3 regions of the Faecalibacterium sp. Marseille-Q3530 genome follow, and region 3 is predicted to be linked to each of the others. Evidence: a T-box and tRNA genes for the amino acid it is inferred to sense, from the RefSeq annotation. Region 3 holds a T-box; the other regions hold tRNA genes.
What was found. The T-box of region 3 lies ahead of J3350_RS05190 (valine--tRNA ligase). A T-box ahead of a tRNA ligase gene usually reads a tRNA of that ligase, here a tRNA-Val.
Positions count from the first base shown of each region.

Region 1: it encodes a tRNA-Val, which carries the amino acid that the T-box ahead of J3350_RS05190 (valine--tRNA ligase) is inferred to sense. The anticodon was not compared.
Region 2: it encodes a tRNA-Val, which carries the amino acid that the T-box ahead of J3350_RS05190 (valine--tRNA ligase) is inferred to sense. The anticodon was not compared.

Region 1 covers NZ_JAFREH010000006.1:49,491-53,733, forward strand. Annotated here, with positions in the region: gene uxaC (glucuronate isomerase) at 1-1,176, shown strand, start outside; tRNA gene J3350_RS06805 (tRNA-Val) at 1,450-1,525, shown strand; gene J3350_RS06810 (recombinase family protein) at 2,411-3,976, shown strand; gene J3350_RS06815 (nucleoside phosphorylase) at 4,109-4,243, opposite strand, start outside.
Region 2 covers NZ_JAFREH010000012.1:53,734-57,976, reverse strand. Annotated here, with positions in the region: gene J3350_RS10450 (RND family transporter) at 1-916, opposite strand, end outside; gene J3350_RS10445 (TetR/AcrR family transcriptional regulator) at 1,170-1,763, shown strand; tRNA gene J3350_RS10440 (tRNA-Val) at 1,840-1,915, shown strand; gene J3350_RS10435 (TaqI-like C-terminal specificity domain-containing protein) at 2,256-4,243, shown strand, end outside.
Region 3 covers NZ_JAFREH010000004.1:3,886-8,128, reverse strand. Annotated here, with positions in the region: gene J3350_RS05200 (bifunctional homocysteine S-methyltransferase/methylenetetrahydrofolate reductase) at 1-285, shown strand, start outside; gene J3350_RS05195 (glycosyltransferase) at 329-1,309, shown strand; T-box leader at 1,354-1,588, shown strand; gene J3350_RS05190 (valine--tRNA ligase) at 1,648-4,243, shown strand, end outside.

The sequences.
Region 1 (4,243 bases), on a different contig from region 3:
GACAAGCCCGACCGCGAGCGCTTCCAGAAGTTCGCAGAGGCTCTGCCCATGGCCATCGGCAACCCGATGTACCACTGGACCAACCTGGAGCTGCACCACTTCTTCGGCTATGAAGGCGTCCTGAACGGCGATACCGCTGAGGAAGTCTGGAACCTGTGCAACGACAAGCTGCAGCACGACCCCAAGCTGACCGTCCGCGGCCTGATCGAGCAGTCCAACGTCGCTTTCATCGGCACCACCGATGACCCCATCGACGATCTGGAGTGGCACAAGAAGATCAAGGAAGACCCCACCATCAAGTTCACCGTGGCTCCTTCCTTCCGCCCCGACAAGGCCATCAACATCCAGAAGCCCGGCTTCGTCGAGTACATGGGCAAGCTGGCTGAGGTCGTCGGCAAGGAGAAGCTGGCCTGCATCGACTGCGTCTGCGATGCTCTGACCAAGCGCATTGAGTTCTTCGTCGAGATGGGCTGCCGCGCTACCGACCACGGCCTGGACTACGTGCCTTATCGTGAGGCCACCAAGGAAGAGGTCAACGCCATCTACCAGAAGGCCATGGCCGGCGAGGCTGTGACTGTGGAAGAGGCTGAGAAGTATCAGACCTACATCCTGATCCACCTGGGCAAGCAGTATCACCGCCTGAACGTTGCCATGCAGATCCACTACAACTGCCTGCGCGGCGTCAACCGCAAGATGAACAGCCTGCTGGGCCCCGACACCGGCTTCGACATGATCAACACTGCCACCTGCGGCGGCGAGATCGCAAGCCTGCTGAGCGCTCTGAACGACACCGACGAGTGCCCCAAGACCATCATCTACAGCCTGAACCCCGGCGATGACGCACAGATCGGCACCATCCTGGGCTGCTTCCAGAACAGCGAGGTTCCGGGCAAGATCCAGCACGGTTCTGCCTGGTGGTTCAACGACCACAAGATCGGCATGGAAGAGCAGATGACCCGTCTGGCCAGCCTGGGCCTGCTGGGCAACTTCGTCGGTATGCTGACCGACAGCCGCAGCTTCCTGAGCTACACCCGCCACGACTACTTCCGCCGCATCCTGTGCAACATCATCGGCCAGTGGGTCGAGGATGGCGAGTATCCCAACGACGAGAAGGCTCTGGAGAAGATCGTCAAGGGCATCTGCTTCGACAACGCAAAGCGCTACTTCGCCCTGTAAGCCTCTCCCTGCCTGATCTCTCATTTCCGTTTTCCGCCCGGCCGGAGCGCTGCCCGTATAGCCTCCGGCCGGGCTTTTTTGCGCAGTCCCGCAGCGCGTTTGGTAAAACGGCTCCCCCTGCCGCCCTGCGTCGGCCAAGTTCCACGCCAGGCCGCAGAAATTTCGGCACCTCCCGCCTTGCTGCAAAAAAGTTTGCAGAAAATTTCAAAAAAGACTTGCTTTTTTGCAGAGAATATGATAACATAATCAAGCCGATTGCGGCACAGCCAATATGGACGGTTAGCTCAGCTGGTAGAGCATCTGCTTGACGTGCAGGAGGTCACAGGTTCGAGTCCTGTACCGTCCACCATACAGTTCGTACTCGAACCCGATTCTTTATGAAAAAGGGTTCGGGTACGTTTTTTGTTTATCGGAAGTTCTGCGGAAGGACTACACAGAGCGTTAAACGAGCAAAGGCAGGGTATCACTATGACGGTGGTATCCTGCCTTTTGCTTTGAGGAATCAAGTTCGCTTTGTGCGAACTTGGTCGTCACCCTATATGACGCATTGGGGGCAATCGCTGCATACGTGCGTACCGGGGAGAGCCTGTACACCTCTGGCAAGGTGTAACACACTAGACTTTGTGCCAAAGTCTGTGTGCTAAGGGGTCAAGCCCCTTAGAATCCCTGCGGAGCGTGTACGCACGTACGCAGGAAAATGGCAAAATTTCACTATATCGGGGGTGTTCTTTCATTGGAGAGTATGGTATACTCGGCTTAGTTCAACAAATAAGAATTTGAGGAGGAAAAGTAGATGAGAAAATTATTACCAATTTTGCAAATCATAGATTTGGTTTTGTTGTTATTGAGTCTGTATTTTCATAACGATATGCTTTTAATCGTCGCAGCAGTAGTTATAGCTGTTTGCGTTGTTCTTACTTTTAGCAATATGAAAAACAAACGATAACCTCCAGTTTGCTGTACTCGTTTCCAGCAGGGTCTGGGGCAGGCACGCCCCAACAAGAACACTTCAAAACGCGGGAGCGTTGCAGAAGTGCAGTCCCGGAAGGGCACAACATTTTCAAGAATTGAAAATTTGTGGCCACGGGACGATTCTTGCTCTCCCCTTTTTCTCTCCCCTTTTTCGCTGCGTTTCGTAATTTTCACATTTCAATCTGCTCGCAGATTGCTGACAAGCTGCGCTTAACTCGATACTATAAAGGCAACCCGAACATACTGCCAAGGAGGTGCAACCATGACCGCCGTAATCTACGCCCGCTATTCTTCCGACAGCCAGCGCGAAGCGTCCATTGAAGGGCAGCTGCGCGACTGCAAGGACTACGCCGAGAAGAACGGTATCACCGTGGTCGGCACCTACATCGACCGTGCCTACTCCGCCAAGACGGATGACCGCCCGGACTTCCAGAGGATGATTAAGGACAGCGCAAAGAAAATCTTCGATGTAGTTCTGGTCTGGAAGCTCGACCGCTTTGCCCGGAATCGGTTCGATGCCGTGAACTACAAGTACCAGCTGGAAAAGAACGGCGTCCATCTGGTGTCTGCCATGGAACCCATTTCGCAGGGGCCTGAAGGCATTATGGTGGAGAGTATGCTTATCGGCATGGCGGAATACTATTCCGCCGAACTTGCCCTGAAAGTAGCGCGCGGTGAGCGCGAAAATGCCCTCCAGTGCAAGTACAACGGCGGTATCGTTCCGCTGGGCTTCACCATTGGCAAGGAGGACAGACTGTACCATATCGACCCGGAGACGGCTCCCATTGTGCAGGAGATTTTTACCCGGTACGCCAACGGCGAGCCTGCCGAGAAAATCGCAGCATCCCTGAACGAGCGAGGGCTGCGCACCCGTACCGGCAAGCCTTTTGTCAAGAACAGCTTCTTCCAGATTTTCCGGAACCGCCGTTACATAGGTGAATACCGATATAAGGACATCGTGACACCGGGCGGCATTCCAGCCATCGTGGACGAGGACTTGTTCGACCGGGTGCAGCAGCGTTTCGAGCAAAATAGGATTGCCCATGGTCGACCCGCAAAAGAGGATGTGAGCTATCTGCTGACCACCAAGCTGTTCTGCGGCAAGTGCGGCACCCTGATGGGCGGCGAGAGCGGCACCAGCCACATGGGAAACACCTACTATTACTACAAGTGCGGCAACGCCAAACGCCACGGCAAGGCGCACTGCGACCTGAAAGCTATCCGCAAAGAGCCGTTGGAACGGTTCGTGGTGGAGACTGCCATTAAGGTGATTTTCAGCGATGAAATCATCGAACAGCTGATAGATTTGATTATGGAAGCCCAGCAGCAGGAGAACACCCGACTGCCTGTTTTGAAAGACCAGCTCCGGGATACAGAGAAGCGGCTGGCAAACCTTCTGGAAGCCATTGAACAGGGCATCCTGACCCCGACCACCAAGCAGCGGCTGGACGAACTGGAAGCCCGGAAAGAAGCTCTGAACACCAGCATTCTGGAAGAAGAGCTGAAAAAGCCCGTCCTGACCCGCGAGTGGATGCGGTTCTGGTTTGAAAAATTCCGCAAGGGTGACATGAGAGACATGGAGCACCAGCGGCAGATCATTGATACCTTTGTCAACTCGGTCTACGTCTTTGACGACCGGGTCGTGCTCAATTTCAACTTCACGGACGATTCCAAAACCATCTCCCGTGAAGAGGTGTTGGGTTCGAGTGCTGTGGAGAATGCTCCACCACATAAAAATCCTCAGACATTTGTCTGGGGATTTTTTGTTTTGTGGGGGGAGAGGCACAGGACGAGAACAGGGCGCGCGAGCAATCCGATACAATCGTAAAAGGCAGGATACCACCATCATGGTGATCCCCTGCCTTTGTTGTTGTACGACCGTTCGGACTTGCACTGGCGGGGGAAGATACTCCGGCAGGCTGTGCTTTCGGGTCCTGTACCGTCCACGGCAGCCGAACCTTCAAATCGTTTGCAGCACAGCAATACAGAGTTCCAGCGCTTTCCGCAAAGAACCCTTTCCCCAATCTCTCTCATCGTGAGCATAAATATTCGCAAGAGAGTCGGCAGTGTAGAGAATCTGTCCGAAAGAAGCACC
Region 2 (4,243 bases), on a different contig from region 3:
CCATGACGATGCCGATGTCGCGGCCCAGCGTCAGGCGCATGGCGCACAAGGCCAGGAAGCCTGCGATGGTGGTCAGCGACGAAGCGGAAATGGAGGTCATGGTCTTGCAGATGGCGCTGACCATGGCTTCCTCATTGGAGGAGCGAAGCTCTTTTTCCTCCTGATAGCGGTGCAGCAGGAAGATGGAGAAGTCCATCGTAACGCCCAGCTGCAGCACGGTGGACAGCGCCTGGGTGATGTAGCTGATCTGGCCGAGGAAGATGTTCGTACCAAAGTTGTACACGATGGGGAACAGCAGGCCCAGCATGAACAGCACCGGGGTGATGGTGCTCTCCAGCGATAGGAACAGCACCAGCATACTAGCGCCCACAGCGCACAGGATATACAGCGGCATCTCCTCATTGATCAGGGCCTTGGTGTCCTGCAGGATGACGCTCATGCCGCCAAAGAAGGTATCCTTCCGGAGCACCTTCTTGATCTGCTGGACCGCGTTCATCGTCTCGTCGCTGGCGCTGGGGCCGTCGAACCGGACGATGAGCATGGTGGAATCATTTTTGCCGAACATGAACTGCTGGATGTCCGCCGGGAGCATCTCGGTAGGGATGCTGGGGTCGATCACATCGCTCAGCCAGAAGGTCTGGGTGACACCGGGCACGGCGTCGATGTCCTTCTTCATGGCGATGAGCTCGTTCGTGGGCAGGCCCTCGACCGTGATCATACCGGTGGAGGCCAGATGGAAGTCGTCCTCCAATGCCCGTTCGCCGATCATGGAGTCAAGCTCCTGCGGCAGATAGGTGAGGACGTCGTAGTTGATGCGGGTGGCAACGGCGCCTATCGCGGAAGGGATCAACAGCAGGATGGCTACTGTTAAGATCAGTTTGCGCAGACGCACAATGCCCTGTGCGATCTTTTTCATGAAAACCCTCCATTGAAATGTTGGAACAGAATTGGCGTTCAAAAATGACTCGCAGTCACTTCTGAGCAAGCACTATTATAACCAGCTGGCGGAAAGTGTCAAGACAAAAACTGACCAAACGTCAGTTTTTTTATCATCCACTGAAAATTGTCTAACACCGATCGGCTATTTGGGGCTTGCGCCGGGAGGAAAGCATTGCTAAAATAATGTTTACACGACAGAACATCGCAGAAAAGAGGAATCGACCCAAAGCATGAATACCGTGGAAGGCAAAAAGCAGGAAAAGCGCCGGGCGCTTCTGGATGCAGCATACGAGCTGTTCCTGGAACGGGGCGCATCCAAGACCAGCGTGGAGGATATCACCTCCCGCGCCAAGGTGGGCAAAGGCACCTTCTATCTCTATTTTGCCGATAAAGGTGCTGTGACCCAGGCGCTTCTGGCCCGCGTGAGCTACCAGCTGCTGGACGACGCCGTGACGGCCTGTGAGCGCGCCAGCGCGCCGATGGATTTTCCCGACAAGATGATCTTCGTCATCGACCACATCATCGAGGCCCTGCGGAACGACACCCTGATGCTCCGTTTTCTGGAGCGCAGCTTCGTCTGGCCGGGGCTGGACAAGATCGAAGCCTCCGGCGAGGCCGAGCCGCTGATGCGCAAACTGCTCCACGCCATCATGTCCAGCCCCGAAATGGCCGGCCTGACCGAGCGCGAAGTCTACCAGCGCATCACGGCGCTGGGCAGCATGTGCATGTCGGTGTGCTACTCGTCCATCCTCGAAGGCAAACCTGACCACATCGACGCCATGAAACCTGTGCTCTACAACATCATCCGGAAGGCTCTGCAATGATTTTTGCAGAAATTTGCAAAAAAGGCTTGCAATTTGGCCAAAGATGTGGTATCATAATCGAGTCGATACGACATCTGGACGGTTAGCTCAGCTGGTAGAGCATCTGCTTGACGTGCAGGAGGTCACAGGTTCGAGTCCTGTACCGTCCACCATACAGTTCGTACTCGAACCCGATTCTTTACGAAAAAGGGTTCGGGTACGTTTTTTGTTTATCGGAGGTTTTGCGGAAAGAGTACGCAGAGCGGTAAACGAACAAAGGCAGGGTATCATCGTGGTGATGGTATCCTGCCTTTTGTTTTGCGGGATCAAGTTCGCTTTGTGCGAACTTGGTCGCCCCTATATGGAACGTTTCTGGTCAGCTGTCAAAAACATATAAAAAATATTATATAACGTCATTTAATACAGGATCGTCAAAATCATTAATGTTGACGTTGTTCGTTTCAAGGAGTATAATATAGTCATTCAATTAAGAGAATCAACTTGGAGAAAGTTATGTATATTTCAGTTAATGATGCCGCTGTGAAATTTAATATTTCAAAAAGACGTGTTCAAACTTTGTGTGAGCAGGGCCGTATTAGCGGTGCAGATATGGTTGGAGGCGTATGGCGGATACCTGAAGCCGCTCCCAAACCTATTGATGGTCGAAAAAATTATGCCAATCATACTAAGCCTGATTCTGGCTGTGGCGTTTCGGAAATTTTTAATATTGATGACGTATGTAAAAGATTATCTGTATCAAAGGCTACGGTAAAAAACTGGATTCGCCTTGGGAAAATTGTTCCTGACGTAGACAATCAGTTGTTTAGCCGTGGATATATCGAAAAATTAGTTAAAGAAATTAAAACGTCTTCAAACACACAACTAAAAAGTCGCAGAAACAAAAAGAACTTTACAGGTAGAATGCTCTATAAAGATTATATCCATACTGTGGAGAATCAAAAATTAGTTGCTGAAATTCTAGAGCTTGATATTGTTAAGGATGAAAGCGATATTCTGGTAATTCTTGCAAATTTTGCTGTTCAGCTTTATTATCAGAGCCGAAAAATATGGTATTCAGATAATAATCTTCTTGTGCAATTTTTATCTAATGAGCATTTTGATGAATTTTGCGTTTTGATCAAAGATCTAGTTGGAACATGTACGATTGACTCCGCGTTATTAGAAAGATTACAACCAATTTTAATAAAAAAAATCTTCTTTGTTGAAGGAGAAGATTCATTGGGGTTTATCTATATTTCTTTGAGAGATATTGCTCAAAGAAAACGCTCTGGCGCTTATTATACGCCTGAAAAAGTTGTAAGTCAATTGATAGAGAATCTATATGACAATGACCCGAATTTAAGAGAGAAAACAATTTGTGATCCTTGTTGTGGTACAGGAAATTTCTTGTTACAGCTTGGAATGAAAGGAATGGATTGTTCAAAACTATATGGTCAGGATATTGATTTCACAAGCATCCATATAACTCGAATTAACATCGCTCTTATGACACCTCAAATAACCATTGATGAACTTTATTCAAGGTTTATTGTTGGTAATACATATTTTAAAACCTTTAAAAAAAGTTTCGATATTGTTCTTGGAAATCCACCTTGGGGAAGTGATTTTTCTGAGATGGATAAAGCCTTATGCCGAAAGCTTTTTCGGACTGCGGCAGGGAAAAATATAGAGTCATATGATTTATTTGTGGAGAAAGCGTTAACCATGCTTGCGCATAATGGTATAATGGCATTTGTTTTGCCTGAATCTATCTTAAGCGTAGCTGTACATGAAGCGGTACGAAAACTACTGCTCGAAAATTGTTCTTTCAAATTTGTTTCTTATTTAGGAAATGTCTTTTCTGGTGTCCAGTGCCCCTCTATAATTTTAGGAGTGGCGCTTGATGATTCTAAAACAGTAGTTGGGTGCAAGATCTCCATTGGAAATCACTTCTTTATTATTTCGGAAAATCGTTCTTTTTCGCAAGAGCTTTTTTCTTTCAATGTTTCGGACGAAGAGAACAAGTGTTTGAATTCAATTAGTGAAATAAAAAACGCTGCATTCTTAAAAGGGAATGCCATATTTGCTCTCGGAATCGTTACAGGTAACAACAGAGAATACGTATCCGCATCTAAATATGCCGGCTATGAGCTTGTTCTAAAAGGCAGTGATATACAAAAATATAAAATTGTTCCTTCCGAAAACTACATTCGATTTACTCCAAAGTCTTTCCAACAAGTAGCTCCCATAGAAATTTACAGGGCAAAAGAAAAGCTTTTATACCGATTTGTTTGCGATGTTCCGGTATTTGCGTATGATGATAAGCAAACACTTTCTTTGAATAGTTGCAATATCGTAATTCCCAAGATTGAAGGCCTTGCGATGAAATATGTGCTCGCAATTCTTAATTCCAGCGTGGCGGCTTTTTTCATTTCAAAAAAATTTAATTCTGTTAAATTGCTCCGTTCGCATATCGAGCAAATACCGATACCTGTTGTTTC
Region 3 (4,243 bases):
CGGGCCAGGATCCTGGCGGGCATCATGCCGGTGGTCAGCCAGCGGAACGCCATCTTCATGGAGAACGAGATCAACGGCATCCATGTGGAGGAGGACATCATCCGGCAGTTTGCTGGGCTGGACCGCGCTCAGGGCGAGGAGCTGGGCCTTGCCATCTCGCTGAAGATGGCGCGGGAGGCCCTGCCCTATGCCGACGGCTTTTATCTGATGACCCCCTTCAACCGGGTCGCCCTGATGGAACGGCTCATCGCCCGGCTCCGCACCGAGGTGCTGCAGGAGTCCTGAAGAGGAAAACGGCAAAACGATTCGATGAAAGGAGCGACAGTCTATGGCAGAACCGACCATCAGCATCATTGTCCCGGTCTATAAAACGGAAGCCTACCTCGAAAAATGTGTGGATTCCATTCTGGCGCAGACCTTCCGGGACTTTGAACTCCTTCTCATAGACGACGGCTCCCCGGACAACTGCCCGGCGCTGTGCGAGGAAGCAGCAGCGCGCGACCCGCGCATCCGGGTCATCCACCAGAAGAACGCCGGACTTTCCGCTGCGCGGAACACCGGGGTGGAGGCTGCGCGCGGGGAATGGATCGGTTTTGTGGACAGCGATGACAGCATCGCCCCGGAGATGTACGAGACACTGCTCACCTACGCCCGGCGGGACGGGGCACAGATCGCGGTCTGCGATTACCTGCTGGTGACGGAAGCCGGAGAACCGCTTCCGTCGTCGTATCGTCTGGAGGAAGACAAGGTGCTCGACCGTGTGGGGGCGCTGGAACAGATGAACCGGGGCCACTTCAAAGTGGCATGGAACCGGCTGTACCGGCGGGAGCTCTTTGAAACGGTGCGCTTTCCGGTGGGGAAGATCCACGAGGATGAATACACGGCGCATCAGTTCTACTGGCAGTGTGAACGGATCACGATTGCAGCAAAGCCGCTGTATTTTTATGTGCAGCGGGGCGGCAGCATCATCCATACCGATTCGCCCCAGAAAACGATGAATCTGGCAGAAGGCATTTTCCAGCGGGCCTGCTTCGAGCAGGAGCAGCAGCTCACCAGGCTTGCCATAGAAGCAGCCAAGACGTCGATGCTGGTGTTTGCGCAGGCCCACAGGCGGAAGGACCTGCAGCCGGCGCAGCGGCGGTGGTGCGCAGAGATGCGCGGCCGGATGAACGCGCTGGCAAAGACTCTGCTGAAAAGCGGGGGCGGCTCGCGGGCCGACCGGATCAAGTTCCGGTTGTTCCTCTGCTCTCCAACGCTGTACCGTGCGGCGCTGCTGACCAAAAGCTGGATGAACAAGATCGGTTTCTGAAAAAAGAGATTGACAAAACGCCCAAAAACGGCTATATTCTTTGTATAAATGCAATGAAAAAGAGTGTGCATCGCAGGCAGCTTTCCAGAGAGCCGGGGCAGGTGAAAGCCGGTAAGTGTGCGGGGATGCGCTGTCGCTTTTGAGCAGAGGCGGGGAAATCAGTAGTCGCCTCCGGGCCTGTCCCACGTTATCGGGGCATCAAGGGGCACAAAAATGCAAGGCGCTTTTTGTGCAATTTGGGTGGTACCGCGGTGTAATTGATTTACAGCCGTCCCATGGAACGTTCCGTGGGACGGCTTTTTTCGTCCCACGTCATCAACAGTTTGGGAGGAACCCCTATGAAAGAACTCGCAAAACAGTACGACCCCAGCCAGGTGGAAGACCGCATCTACCAGTTCTGGCTGGACGGCGGCTACTTCCACACGGAAGCAGACCCCGACAAGAAACCCTATACCATCGTGATGCCGCCGCCGAACGTGACCGGCCAGCTGCACATGGGCCATGCACTGGATAACACCATGCAGGATGTCCTCATCCGCACCAAGCGGATGCAGGGCTACGCTGCCCTGTGGGTGCCCGGCACCGACCATGCGTCCATCGCCACCGAGGCCAAGGTCGTGGAGGCCATGCGCGCCGAGGGCCTGACCAAGGAGATGGTCGGCCGCGACGGCTTTTTGGAGCGCGCCTGGGATTGGAAGACCAAGTACGGCAACCGCATCGTCAGCCAGCTGAAGAAGCTCGGCACCAGCTGCGACTGGCAGCGGGAACGCTTCACCATGGACGAAGGCTGCTCGGATGCCGTCAAGGAAGTGTTCGTCCGCCTGTACGACAAGCAGCTGATCTACCGCGGCAACCGCATGGTCAACTGGTGCCCGCACTGCAACACCTCCATCTCGGACGCTGAGGTCGAGTATGAGGAGAAGGACGGCAGCTTCTGGCACCTGCTCTACCCGGTCAAGGAGACCGGCGAGATGCTGGAGCTGGCTACCACCCGCCCGGAGACCATGCTGGGCGATACCGCCGTCGCCATCAACGGTGAGGACCCCCGCTATGCGCACCTGCACGGCTGCCATGTCATCCTGCCGCTGCTGAACAAGGAGATCCCCATCGTCTGCGACGAACACGCCGACATGACCAAGGGCACCGGTGTCGTCAAGATCACCCCGGCCCACGACCCCAACGACTTTGAGGTCGGCCTCCGCCATGACCTGCCCATCGTCCGCGTCTTCACCTACGACGGCCGCATGACCGGCGCTGCCGACAAGGCGGCGGCCGATGCCATCTTCGCCGCAGGCAAGAACACCGTGAACGAGCCGGAAGTGCTGGACTGCGGCAAGTATGCCGGTATGACCACCCTCGAAGCCCGCAAGGCCATTCTGGCCGACCTGAAGGAGGGCGGCTTCCTGAAGGAGATCGAGCCTCTGAAGCACGAGGTCGGCACCTGCTACCGCTGCCACTCCACCATCGAGCCGATGGTCTCCAAGCAATGGTTCGTCAAGATGGAGCCGCTGGCAAAGCCCGCCATCGAAAGCGTGGAAAAGGGCGAGATCAAGTTCGTGCCGGAGCGCTTCACCAAGAACTATATGAACTGGATGAAGGGCACCCGCGACTGGTGCATCAGCCGCCAGCTGTGGTGGGGCCACCAGATCCCGGCGTATTACTGCGATGACTGCGGCGAGACCGTGGTCGCCAAGGACGCCCCCTGCACCTGCCCCAAGTGCGGCGGCAGCAAGTTCACCCAGGACCCGGATACTCTGGATACCTGGTTCTCCTCTGCGCTGTGGCCCTTCAGCACGCTGGGCTGGCCCGATGAGGACAGCGCCGACCTGAAGTATTTCTACCCCACCAACACCCTCGTCACCGGCTACGACATCATCGGGTTCTGGGTCAGCCGCATGATCTTCTCCGGTCTGGCCTATACCGGCAAGGCACCGTTCGACACCGTCTGCATCCACGGCATCGTCCGCGACAGCCAGGGCCGCAAGATGTCCAAGAGCCTGGGCAACGGCATCGACCCGCTGGAGGTCATCGCCAAGTACGGCGCGGACGCCCTGCGCTTCATGCTGCTGGACGGCTCCACCCCCGGCAACGATATGCGTTACAGCGAGAAGAAGGTGGAGGCTGCCCGCAACTTTGCAAACAAGCTGTGGAACGCCACCCGCTTCGTGCTGATGAACCTGCCCGAAGACTTTGAGCCGGGCCTGCCCGCCGACGACCGGCTGGACATGAGCGACAAGTGGGTCCTGACCAAACTGAACCAGGTGGCCGGTGCCATGACCGACAACCTCGACCACTACGAGATGGGTCTGGCCGCTGCCAAGATCAACAGCTTCATCTGGGATGTCTATTGCGACTGGTTCATCGAGATCGCAAAGCCCCGCCTGAATTCCGGTGATGCCGAGCAGGCTGACACCGCCCGCCGTGTGCTGGTGTATGTGCTGGACAAGGCCCTCAAGCTGCTGCATCCCTTCATGCCCTTCGTCACCGAGGAGCTGTATCAGGCGCTGCCCGGCTCTGCCGAGACCATCATGACCCAGGCCTGGCCGACCGTGGACGAGGCCCACAACTGGCCGGAGGAAGAGGAAGCCTTTGAGAAGGTCATGGACTACATCAAGGCGGTGCGTACCATGCGCACCGAGATGAACGTCCACCCCGCCAAGAAGACCAGCATGATCATCGAGACCGCCGACGCGACCCCGTTCCAGAACGCACAGGTCTATCTGGCAAAGTTCGCTTTTGCCACCGAGGTGACCTTCACCGCCAAGTACGAGGGCAGCACCGACGGCATGGTGCAGGTCTCCACCCACGCGGCCCGCGGCTTTATCCCCATGATGGAGCTCATCGACCGCGAGAAGGAGCTGGCCCGCCTGAACAAGGAAAAGGCCAAGGCCGAAAAGGAACTGGCCATGTTCGAAAACCAGCTCAACAACCCTA